One region of the Paenibacillus sp. CECT 9249 genome, then DNA from elsewhere that is predicted to be linked to it. Evidence: riboswitches for the same ligand, from Rfam matches in the RefSeq annotation. Region 1 holds a riboswitch; each other region holds the start of a gene.
What was found. A riboswitch is a leader RNA that binds a small molecule or an ion and turns the genes downstream of it on or off. The one in region 1 is predicted to bind cyclic di-GMP.
Positions count from the first base shown of each region.

Region 2: linked by a shared signal. The riboswitch ahead of LQ229_RS13445 (transglutaminase-like domain-containing protein) and the one ahead of LQ229_RS24105 (MucBP domain-containing protein) in region 1 are both predicted to bind cyclic di-GMP.
Region 3: linked by a shared signal. The riboswitch ahead of LQ229_RS19255 (HD-GYP domain-containing protein) and the one ahead of LQ229_RS24105 (MucBP domain-containing protein) in region 1 are both predicted to bind cyclic di-GMP.
Region 4: linked by a shared signal. The riboswitch ahead of LQ229_RS11005 (isopeptide-forming domain-containing fimbrial protein) and the one ahead of LQ229_RS24105 (MucBP domain-containing protein) in region 1 are both predicted to bind cyclic di-GMP.

Region 1 covers NZ_CAKKLI010000057.1:26,122-29,251, reverse strand. Annotated here, with positions in the region: partial or broken gene LQ229_RS24105 (MucBP domain-containing protein) at 1-1,986, opposite strand, end outside; cyclic di-GMP riboswitch class I at 2,137-2,224, opposite strand; gene LQ229_RS24100 (response regulator) at 2,334-2,711, opposite strand; gene LQ229_RS24095 (Hsp20/alpha crystallin family protein) at 2,993-3,130, opposite strand, start outside.
Region 2 covers NZ_CAKKLI010000016.1:5,563-8,692, reverse strand. Annotated here, with positions in the region: gene LQ229_RS13450 (collagen binding domain-containing protein) at 1-364, opposite strand, end outside; gene LQ229_RS13445 (transglutaminase-like domain-containing protein) at 826-1,575, opposite strand; cyclic di-GMP riboswitch class I at 1,638-1,722, opposite strand; cyclic di-GMP riboswitch class I at 1,765-1,849, opposite strand; gene LQ229_RS27300 (erythromycin resistance leader peptide) at 2,413-2,457, shown strand; gene erm (23S ribosomal RNA methyltransferase Erm) at 2,747-3,130, shown strand, end outside.
Region 3 covers NZ_CAKKLI010000032.1:43,844-46,973, reverse strand. Annotated here, with positions in the region: gene LQ229_RS19265 (PilZ domain-containing protein) at 1-124, opposite strand, end outside; gene LQ229_RS19260 (response regulator) at 170-535, opposite strand; gene LQ229_RS19255 (HD-GYP domain-containing protein) at 550-1,413, opposite strand; cyclic di-GMP riboswitch class I at 1,546-1,636, opposite strand; gene LQ229_RS19250 (zinc ribbon domain-containing protein) at 1,746-2,489, opposite strand; gene LQ229_RS19245 (LCP family protein) at 2,524-3,130, opposite strand, start outside.
Region 4 covers NZ_CAKKLI010000011.1:73,621-76,750, forward strand. Annotated here, with positions in the region: gene LQ229_RS11000 (protein adenylyltransferase SelO) at 1-1,410, shown strand, start outside; cyclic di-GMP riboswitch class I at 1,578-1,661, shown strand; gene LQ229_RS11005 (isopeptide-forming domain-containing fimbrial protein) at 1,847-3,130, shown strand, end outside.

The DNA of each region.
Region 1 (3,130 bases):
GATCAGATCTCGGCCTGCTTCGTCAACATAGCGTACTGTTACAGTTTGATCCCCTGCCGTGTAATGGAACGTATACACTTGGTTTTCGTCAGCGGTAAACGTGTAACTGTCCTTCGACTTCGTCGGCGTGTAGCCCGGTACTTCCTCGGCAGTCAGTTCGATCGTTTGACCTGTCTTGCCATCATGAGTCGTTGGGTCGATCAGATCTTGACCGTCTTCGTCAACATAGCGTACCGTTACCTTCTGTTCGTTCGCCGTGTAGTGGAAGATGTACTCTTGACCTTCCGCAGCGGTGAACGTGTAGCTGTCCTTCAACTTCGTCGGCGTGTAGCCCGGTACTTCCTCGGCGGTCAGTTCGATCGTTTGACCTGCGACTCCATTCACCGTTGTCGCTTCAGCCAGTACTTTATTTGAACCTTGTTCCAAATATTTGACGGTAACAGTTTGTTCAACAGCCTCCGTATAACCGAACCAAATAGTAGGCGTTAAATTCGTTGTCGTCAATGTGACATCTTGCGGGCTGGTTCCTACTTTAAGTTGGTAACCTGAAAGGATAGGCGCTGTGACCGTATATGGTACTCCTCTTTCAAGAGCTTCGTTGCCGTTAGAATCTTTGAAATATTCACTGTGCAACTGTTCAGCGAATTCCCGACCCTCAACGACTTCGCCGTCCGCATTGACAGGTTCTCCATTCGCATTGACTTTATAGCCTTTAATTAGAATGGATCCACTGCCGATGCTGACTCTTGGCACTTCAAAATTCTTAGACGTATCCCGACCGTTAACATCTGTGTAGTTCATGGTCGTCGTGCCGTTCGTCGGGTACAGTTTGTTGGATTCCGGATTCTTGGTTTGATCCATCACGACTTTGTAAGTTAACGTTGCGGGTTGGCCTTCCATAATGTTGCCGGCTTCCCAAGTAAACGTCTCGCTGACAGGATCCCAAGATATCGTTCCTTGAGAAGGAGTATAAGATCCAGCCGGCGGGACCAGATTGAACATTTCGCCCATCGGGTCGGTAATGATTGCGTTCTGAGCGGCGTACGAAATCTTTCCTGCCAGCTCGGAGTAAATTTTATCCAAGTCAGCGCTGCTAGCAGAGTAGTAGCCTTTGTTTTGGCTGTTATTGAGTACGTATTCCGCATTATTGCCGCTTCCTACATCAAGTCCGATCGAGTAGATTCCAATTCCTGCTTTTTGAGCGAGCTTCGCTTCTGATAAAGTGGCTATTCCGTTATCTAAAACTTCATGCCCATTTACTTTGTATGTCTCGCCCCAGCAATAACCGAGAAAACAGCCTGATTTCTCCAGGTTGTAGTTACTGCCGTCACCGAGAATGGTGTTATAGGTACCAAAATTAGTAAGTGCAAAATTATATTTATTTCCCGGCCATGATTGGGATTCTGCTGCTATAGCCTTGTAACTATATGTCGGCTCTCCGTCACTTAATAACACAATGACCTTGTTCTGGGCAGAACTCCCATCTAGCAATGTGCGAGCTTTGTACAAACCTGCTTGAATGTTGGTGCCGCCGCTGGCCGTAATCCTTTCAATTGCCGTTTTTAAAGAAGCTTTTTGGTTAACTCCACTAAAGTCGGAAACAGTGCTAGCACTATCACTGAAAGAGACAACCGCAATTCTTGTTTCGGAGCCCGGGATGAGCAAGTTATCAACGAATTTCTTCGCGGCTTCTTTCGCCTTCGGCAGCCGGCTTTGATTCGGGCTCTTCGTCATACTCCCCGATTTATCAATTACTAGTACGACATCCGAACGGCTCTTAATATTTTTGCCTTCAATTTTTAACGTGATTTCCCATTCGCCGGATTTCCCCGTCGGTTCCGCCGTCTTGCTTAACTTGATCGCTCCGGGATTCGGCCAGATCACTTCCTCTGAATTGGCTGCCTGCCCGAACGCTCCCGGCGTCAGCCCGAAGAAAACCGTGAACAAGCATAGCCATGTGACTACGACTTTTAAACGCCCTTTCATATGTACCTCCTCATTTTTTCATTAGAATCCTCCTTTTCAGACTCTATTTTCCCTACCCTCCTCATCGAAGATTCGATATATGCTCCTCGGAATATAGTATTCCGTTGAGAACGCAGGAAAATAAAAAGTCCGGCCGCATTAACGATTGTTAATTGCAGCCGGACGATCATTAGTCAAACGACTATTAGACTCCAAAGCTTTGCGACCTAATCTTTCGATTAGTGTGCCGAGTTTTCAATTTTGCATTAGTACAATAGTCCTATCTTTGTGTTGCCAATTTTAATATATTTTACTAAATGACTTTTGTCAACTATCATTTTGAAAATTTTTGTAATTATTTTCAATTTTTACAGCATTCCTGGTTTCGATGCAAATAGTTTATCTATCGTTTCTATGATTTCCGCACCATGGCACGGTTTCACGATATAATCTTTGGCCCCTAGACGGATCGCCTCCAGGATGATCGTTTTCTGTTGAATCGCAGAACACATAATAATCTTGGCGTGCGGGTCCAGTCCTTTTATACGTTTCAGCGCGGTTAATCCATCCATGCCCGGCATCGCAATGTCCATCGTTACGAGGTCGGGTCTCACTTTTTGATAGAGAGCTACGGCTTCGTCGCCGTCAGCGGCTTCGGCCGCAATTCGAAACCCGTTGGATGTCAATACGGATTTCAACATGGTCCTTGCGAAAACTTCGTCATCTACAACCATGACAGATTTCATACGTATTACGAACCCTCTTTTCCATTGTCGTACTTAACAGGGATTAATTCTAAAAGATGCAAGCATATCGCGCCATCCCCCAAAAGAGGTGTTTTTCACGAAACCGTATGTTCCATGCCTGCTCCGGTTGTGCGGCATATCGCTTTGTTAATGGGTATTCGTTCAATACAAGCAGTTAGAACAACACTTTTATATTTTTCCAATTGTAAGGGATTACCAACGCAAAAAAAAACCGATCTGTACGAAACAGATTGGCCATTTTCTGGGAAATCATTCAAAATTCAATGAAATTGAACGTCGATTCTTCTTTTGGTATCTCCTTGCACTTTCGGCATATGGATCTCCAGAACCCCGTTTTTGTATTTTGCCTGGATTCCTTCGGAAGATACGTTCGAAGGCAAGCTAATAGAGCGATGAAA
Region 2 (3,130 bases), on a different contig from region 1:
TCAGAGGCGCATCGATATCCGTGAAAATTTCAAATTGACGCGGCAATTGGAACGTGAATTTGTCTCCCGCTTTGTAGCCGTGTGGATCCGGCAATTCCCATTCGTAATATAAGTTGACCGCCGAGCCGATTTCCAAGCGGCTGTCCGGATTCAGAACCGTATCAACAACATTTCCCTGCTCGTCCGTAAGGGTCACTTTCGTTAAAATGCTGCCCGATTCCTCCGGCGATGGATTGTATACGGCGTCCGTTACCGTACCGGTTTCATTTTCCCCGGCCTCGACGAGCAACAAACTTTCGGGTGTTGCCGATTCATCCGCTTGCACAACACCTCCGACAAACATACTTTGTAAAATAAGCAACAAACCAATGATAACTACACTTGCCTTTTTTCCCATTTTGATAACATTTCTCCTAATCTTATTTTAAATATCCTTGAAGCGTCAGTCCGGCTGTTCCAAACCTTTCCACGACCAACTCCCTCCATGATTGATGGACCCATACCCATTGTAAACCCCGCCTCTTAACAAATTCTAAACATGGTTCATGCGATATGTCGTCGATTCGGTATTATAGATTTTAAAGGTATTAGTTATCTTTAATTGAATAAAAAAAGAAGTGTCATATAACTATATTGAGTTTCCGCACAAGATCCGACATTTTCTGATTTAAACACGGACTTAAAAACTCTATAATAACTATTATGTTTCATTACGTCAAGGATAAAGCATACCTTCGTTTTTCTTGGATAAGTACATTTCACAAAAGAAATGAATCAACGTAAAAAAGAAGTCCCGAGTGCACACTCAAGGCTTCCATGCCTATCTTAATAATGTTTCGTCGCAGTATATTTGGATGCGTCTTTGATCATGTCGAAAGCGGTGCTGCTGCCATTCCAACCCGCATCCACCGTTGTATCGATAGTCACCCATTGATGGTCCAAATACACTTTGTTCCAGGCATGGTACGTATCGACATACTCGCTCTTGCCCATAACCAATTGAGTCGGAATATCGACGCTTCTCAACATTGCGGCAAATAAGGAAGCGTATCCGTAACAAATCGCTTTGTTCGACGTCAAGATCGGATCGATCTGAGGCACATACTCCCCGGAAACTGCCAAACTATCATCGTATTTAATATGGTTGATAATATAATTGTAGATCGCCTTCACTTTATCCGTATCCGCGGTCAGATCTTCGGTTAACTCCTTCGCCTTGCGAACGGCTTGATTCGCCTCTTTCCAACTTACATTCTGAATGGAATTCAGATATACTTTCGCGTTATCGGCCAGTTCAAGCTTGATCGTATCCTTCTTCATCACTCGATATTTATTGTCGCTGACATGCTCCAATACGCTAACGGTGTACTCGCCGTTGCCCGATTGAAGAGGAAAGGCGTCTACCTTGCCGGGCTTCAAAGTATAGGTGTACTTCTCCTCGCCTTTGGCAATCTGGAGTTTGGTTTTCACACCCGTTTTCACATCATATGCAACGCTTACAATTCCATCCTTCACATTGGCTTTATTCAACCAGGCGCTTCCTTCTTCGGCGTGAACCGGCATTGCTTGCAACATGGAACAAAAAATAAAAACTGCTGATAGAAACAGTACGAACTTGCACACTCTATAAAACTCCCTTCGGCGGCCAGGCTGCCATCTTATAGTTAAGAAGGCCCTATAGCTTTGCGTCCCTGCCTTTCGACAGGTTTGCCATTATCGTGTAAAGCTTTATTTTGGGGAAGAAAAACAAAAAAAGCTTGTCCCTTCGGTAACTGGCTGCCATCTTATCATAAGAGAAGGCCCTGTAGCTTTGCGTCCCTGCCTTTCAACAGGTTTGCCATTATCGTGAATTCGCTTTGTTGCTCATATTCTATCATATCTATCATTTAAAATCTATCGCTTTAGTATAGAATTGGGAAAAATGGGTAACAAAAGGCCATATCAATGAAAAAGGAGCGATTGAAATGCAAAAAATCACTGTTTGACGCTTGTAATTAACAGATTACCTGCGAATATCGGACCAATATGCCCGGCGGGCCGCATAAGTTGGCGGAACTGGAATATTGGGAAGTAGCGAGCGGGAACAAGCGATACCGCAAATACAGCTTACGAAACCTAGCATCGTTATTCGAAGGAAATGGAGCTTCTATATTTTCTTACGAAACTAGAAATTGTTATTCATCAAAATAGTAGGTAATGCGGCGGTATTTCGCTCTAATAACGTCTTGGAGTTTCGTTGAATTTGAAATGGCATCGATTTTACGGCTATAGCGTTTCTCAAGTTCGTTAGCGCCATTCAGATGCTGTGTTCGTACGCCGAAGCTGAATCGAAGATGGAATCGTTGACTTTTTCCGCAAAACCATTTATATTGATAGTTATATTTTTTAAAATTCAAGGAGGATTATTAAAAAGTGACACATTCAATGAGACTGCGTTTCCCTACTTTGAACCGGTAATTGAATACGTTCAAAGGCTCTGCTTGCGTAGGCGGAGTAAACGGGATCAGTCTGTCCTTTTTTAATAATCTTCATGTTCGCATAGCAAATATGTAATGTGTAGAAAGGCGGATCGTTCTGCCTTTCTTTTTTTATGGATTGTTTACCTTCTTTTGCAAGACAAAAGGAAGGTTTATTAGGTGACGGCTACCTTGGCAAACCCCTTAATTAAAGATGGGTCTTCTTCCCTTTACTCTGAATCGCAGGCAGATCGCCTGTGATTTTTTTAATTGCGAAAGGCGGAGATAATATGACCAAAAAAATTCATAAGTACAGCGGGAAAAAGTTAAGCCGCGGGGAGCCTCCCAATTTTTCCGGCCAGCATTTGATGCATAACAAGAAGTTGATTCATGAAATTGTCGATCGAGCGAATATAAGCATCGAAGATACCGTTTTAGAGTTGGGAGCTGGAAAGGGCGCCTTGACAACTGTGTTGAATCAAAGAGCCGGAAAGGTATTAGCGGTGGAATACGATGCCAAATTTGTCGACATACTCAAACGGAAAACCGCGCAACATCCAAATACAATCATTATTCATCAAGACATGATGAAAATCCGTTTGCCCAAAGAAAAGTTTGTTGTTGTCTCCAATATTCCGTACGCCATCACAACGCCAATTATGAAGAAGCTTCTG
Region 3 (3,130 bases), on a different contig from region 1:
TCGCTACCAGCAATTCATTGATCTCAGCATCTTTCTTCTTCATTCGCTTCGAATGATACAAGTACAACAGCCATAACACAACCAAACATGCGATTGCCGTTGCTACCCCTATCACGATGTCCATGTTCAATCTTGTCCTTTCTTTGAGTTTGTTCTTGCTTGACGATGATCAGCGTTTGTTCAGCACTCGATTCACCGCTTCTTGCACCCTGTCCTTCTGAAACGGTTTAACAACAAAATCGTCTGCCCCTGAAGACAAGGCATCCTGTATGAAAAATTGTTGTCCCATAGCGGATATCATGATAACTTTGACTGACTCATCGATCTGCTTGATTTCTTTCAGTGCAGACAACCCGCTTTTTTCCGGCATGGTGATATCCATCAAGATGAGATCGATTGGGTTGTTTGTGAACAGTTGTATTGCATGTTGTCCGTTCGTTGCTTCAGCAACCACTTCATGTCCGATTTCCGTCAATATGGAGGTTAGGATTCTTCGCATAAACATGGAATCATCCACAACCATGATTCGTGCCATACCATCACTTCTTTCTATGTTTGCAAACATTGATTTTCAATCATCTTTATCATGAGGTCTGTCACCTCAGGATCAAACTGCGTTCCTCGTTTATCATTGAATTCGTTGAGAACGTACGTTATATCGTTTTTGTCTTTGTATCTGCGTCTTGAAGTCATACTGTCAAACGCATCTGCAACTGAAATGATCCGAGTCAAAAACGGAATTTGGTTCTGTTTCAGTTTCATCGGATAACCACTGCCGTCAAAACGTTCATGATGTAACAGAACCATGTCGAGGATGTTTTCTTTCTGAAGTGGCTTGCTGTGCTTAAGTAACTCATATCCATAGTGAGGATGTTCTTTCATGATGGCATATTCTTCTTTGGTGAGTTTCGCAGGTTTTTGCAGGATATGATCCGGAATACCAAGTTTGCCGATATCGTGCAGTAATCCACCCAAATAAACAGAACGGCACTGCTTGCGGCCCAACTTCAATTGCTTGGCCATCTGCCGGGCATAATTTGCGACTTTATGTAGATGTTCGAATGTATAAGTGTCCTTCAGATACATAGTGTGTAATAGTGTCTCGATCTGCTCGATCATCTGATTTCGAGCAAGCAGGGATATATTGATTAGCAGTGCCACAACATACCCCGAAAAGAACAACAACGCCCAGCTTAATATGTGGGGAGTCAATGAAAATGAGTCGGAATTTATCATCTCTACATTCATTGTCGTTAGCAATAGACTGATGATTGCAAGTCCATACCATCTCCTGAATACGAATCCCAAAGCTAGCATCATCAACACTTCTTCAAGCAATATCATCCACGATGCTTTCGATAGAAACGTTAATGAAAAGAGGAGGGCCACTGCAATCCATAATGCAACTTTCATCGGATTTCTTTCGCACCATATCGTAAATATCAATTTATTGAACTGATTATCCATTCTAGGACACCTGCCATTGCTGTAAAAATAAAAAACACTCCCTTGCCGAAGCATGGGAGTGCATGATGATCCCTGTCTTTCGGTAACTGGCTAGCATAGTGAATGGACATTCACCTTAGCTCCTTTAGCTTTGCGTCACTAATTTTCATTAGCTTTGCCTTTGTCGTATCACAGAAAATTATGTCGAATTTTTATATTTTATTTTATCGATTGAAATGGATTCTGTCAAAACACAATTCACATTGGTGAAATACTCTATCATACCTTGGAGTTGCTAATCACGCAAACTCGTAATGACAAAATCGACATATCCGTGCTTTTGCTTTCACCGTCTCCGCACATTGCGGACATTCTTTTGTATCATCTACAATGTTTGCAGTGGCAGGATCGGCTTGTCGAATCGCAGATACTTCTTGTTCAAGGAGTTCTTGTTGGTTCAGCATATGTTGTTCATACCAGAGCTTTTGCTTCACCATTTCATCCTGATAGTACTGTTCCATGTTCTGCATTTCATCTCGCAATTGTTCCAGCTCGGTTTCCAATGAATGACTCAATTCCTGCACTTCTTGTTGTCTGCTCAACGCTGTATTGCGGATGGATGCTCCTTTGGCAATGAGGACAATACCAATGATCAAGATGACGACGGCAATGAAAAGGATCACCATCGCAACTGAGCCATCAGTCCTCACTAACGTAAATCCCATGAGGAAGACTAGCAAGCTGAAAATGACAACAGCCCATCCGATTACACGGAGGAATCCGCCGCCAAGCTGACCGCCGACACCTGTCATATTGTACTTACTGAGTTCGGATTCTTTTTGTGCAATCTCTTCCTTGATCGACTGCATTTTAATTTTGTATTCCCGCTCCAAATGATCGAGTTTCATCTTGAACGCGTCACTTGTATTGACGGTACGGACAAATTTTTGCAACGTTTCATCACCTGCTTTGTATTTGAGATAGTTAGTGATCGAAGACTTCGCTTCCAAATGCTTAACCTTGGAATCAATGTTGGCGTTCAAAGTAAGTAGATTGTCTCAGAAATGACATTGGAGGCTATTGATCATGCAACACATTTTGCACATACTCTTGCAATTGGGCTTCATCAACGGCGATTACATTTTTATCATCGATTACTACCTCACGAATGAGTTCGATTGGCGGCAACTGAATACTCTCAACGTCATCTATGTCCAGTTGGAATGCGACTTTACTAAGCTGTAACAGATCACCCATTGAAATATCCGTTATCACGTATGAACTCATCGAATGAATCAGATCAGACATGGTTGGCATGGAGGCATGATCCTTAAGCTTGTCCAGTATGGCAACCAAAATATTGCGTTGGCGTTCGGTTCTTGCATAATCGCCCATCGCATCCATTCGAAATCGAACGTATTGCAGCGTTTCATGTCCATCCAAATGCTGATAACCTTCATCCAATTGAATATGGTATTCCGGATCTTCTCCTTCAGGGGCATACTCCATTGGTTTTTCCACTTCGTAGTCAATGCCGCCCATCGCATCAATCAAGTTAATAAATCCCTCATAGTCTGCAAACACATAGTAATCGATAGATATACCTGTATAATCTTTAATTGTCTGCTTGACCAAGTCAATGCCACCCTTTGTTTTGAATTCGTTTATTCTGCCACCTTCATGA
Region 4 (3,130 bases), on a different contig from region 1:
GAACTGTTCTTTTCCAAGGTCGACCCGACTCCCGTACATTTGCCGAGGCTGGTTGTTCTTAACGATCGATTGGCGGCGTCTCTCGGATTAAACCCCGAAGCGCTGCGCAGCGGGGACGGCGCAGCGATGCTTGCCGGCAATCGGATTCCCGCAGGCGCCGAGCCTCTTGCGCAAGCGTACGCAGGGCATCAATTCGGGCATTTCACGATGTTAGGGGACGGGCGTGCGCTGCTGCTCGGCGAGCAAATCACCCCTGCGGGCGAACGGTTCGATATTCAACTGAAAGGTTCGGGAAGAACGCCATATTCCCGACGAGGCGACGGCCGGGCGGCGCTTGGGCCGATGCTGCGCGAATACATTATTAGCGAAGCGATGCATGCCCTTGGCATTCCTACGACCCGCAGTCTGGCGGTGGCAACAACCGGCGAGTCGATTCTCCGCGAAACCGAGCTGCCCGGCGCGGTTCTGACCCGTGTAGCTGCCAGCCATCTGCGCGTCGGGACGTTTCAATACGTTGCAAAATGGGGGACGGTTCAGGATCTTCGGACCCTTGCTGATTATATACTGCAAAGGCATTTTCCGGATTTCGGCCCCATCGGGAACCGTTATCTCTTTTTGCTGCAAGAAACGGTCAAGCGCCAGGCTGCGCTCATTGCCCAATGGCAACTGGTCGGTTTCATTCACGGGGTGATGAACACCGACAATATGGCTCTTAGCGGAGAAACGATCGATTACGGGCCCTGCGCTTTCATGGATGCGTACGACCCGGCGACGGTGTTCAGTTCCATTGATACGCAAGGCCGTTACGCTTATGGAAATCAACCGTATATTGCCGCTTGGAATCTCGCGCGATTCGCCGAAACTTTGTTGCCGCTGCTGCATGACGACGAGGCGCAGTCTATCACAATGGCCGAGGATGCGCTATCGGATTTTGCCTCGTTGTTTCAGCGGAATTGGCTCGCAGGCATGAGGGCGAAGCTGGGGATTTTTAACGAAGAGCGGGAGGACGAATCCTTGATCGGAGACCTGCTCGGTATGATGCAGAAGTATCGTGCGGACTATACCAATACGTTTCTAGCCTTAACCTTTGACAAGATGGAGGACTCGGATTTATCTTGCGCTGCGGAATTCGCTTCATGGCATGAGCTCTGGCAGGCGAGGCTGAGTAGGCAGCAGGAATCGCAAGCCTCCTCGCATCAGTTGATGCTTGGCAGCAATCCCGCGCTCATCCCCCGCAACCACCGGGTGGAAGAGGCGCTGGAAGCCGCGGCGGAGCGAGGAGATTACAGCGTGATGGAACGGTTGCTTCATGTGCTTTCCAACCCGTACGCGCACTCTCCCGAACAGGCGGAATATTCCGCGCCGCCTGCGCCGTCGAACCGGCCTTACCGAACGTTTTGCGGCACCTGACATTTCCTCTTCGCAAGCGGCCCTCTCTTTTCAGGGGGGGGCGCATTTGCATTTATTCGACAAATAATTAGAGATCTCAACAAATTTAGGGCTAATCTACCTAATCGTCAAACCTATTTCAATATATACTAAAGGTAATTTTGTTTCAAAAAATTCAATATATTCTCGTATGATAATAGCAAACTCGTTGAAAGACGGGGACGCAAAGCTACAGGGGCTAACGGATTGTCCAATGCCAGCCAGCTGCCGAATACGATGGAAAACTCCGTCTGTTGGCGCATGTTCGTTTATGGATGGAGTTTTTTATTTTTTAAAAAAGGAGTAAGGCAAGGTGGTGATTACAGCAAAGATTTTAATAAAGACTTATAAAATTGGCCGGTAGGGAGGGAAACTATTGAAGGCGAAAATAATAGCAAATCGGATTTTTAAAATTTTGATGGCTTTTCTCATCATTTTCTCGTATCCAATGCTGCCTTTGCACAATCAAAATGCAAGTGCGGCTCCTGCGGATGGGAAGTGGCTGACTTACAAGTTGGATGAGTTTTCACCCAGTACGATTAATCAATTGTTTACTTTAAATGGTCGTGCGCAAGTTCCTGCCGGGGCCAATTTTATCCGATTGACGCCGACAGCGACAGAACAAAGCGGGGCAGTTTTTAACAATAAAGAAATTTGTCCTGTAAACAATTACTCATTCAGTACGGCTTTTTCATTTGAAATGAGGAATCCGAGTCCTGCAGGTGCAAGCGACGGGCTGACCTTTACCATTCAGACCGGTACAACCAGTCAAGACGCAGTTGGAGGCGGACTTGGGTTTTATGGCATTAAACCTAGTTTTACGGTTAAGTACGATACCTTCCAAAACCCTGGTTACGATCCTTCTGCAAACTACGTTGGACTCGCAGAAAATGGGCCGCTCGAAAATAAGGATGGCTGGTATACGGATTTGGATGAGTTTAATAGGGATCATGGCACCAATTTTAAATTATCTGACGGAAACCGGTATTATACATGGATCGACTATGATGGTTTAACTCAGAAAGTTCAGGTTCGTCTAGGTATTTTGCCGGATCGGGAAAGTTCTTCTTTAATATTGGATGTAGACGGTATCGATCTTGGTACGATTTTTGACGGGGGAACGTACCATGCCGGTTTTACCGCATCAACCGGATACCCAAATTACGAGAACCATGATATCCATAGCTGGTACTTTATCAATGACTACGCTCCTATTGAAACACTCGATCCGCAAAATGATTACAAACAAGCGCCGAGCAGTTTGGAGTTAACGACGGAAGCGGCCGATGAGCAGGGAGAGCATCAAGTAACGGTAACGCTGCTTGATCCGCTGGGCAATCCGGTTTCCGGCGCTTCGCTGGAAGCACTGACTGCAACTTCAGGCAATCTAACCGGGCCGAACGGAGAATCCGTAACCGAGTTATTATCCGATGCGAATGGGAAGATTCATGCCGTCTTAAAAAATGCCGATCGATCTCAGGACATTACGATCTCGGCGAAGACCGGTTGCGCTACGGCTTCCGACACGATTCCGGCTTCTAACGAACCGCCAATCGGTTCGGTCGTTGTCGCTGAAAAATCGGTATCTCCGGAGGGAGAAGTATTTGTCGGGGATGAACTGACCTATGAAGTGAAGGTTAAAAATGAAGGCGGTGACATTGCGGCAGATGCTGTCTTTGAAGATGTCATCCCTGCAGGAACA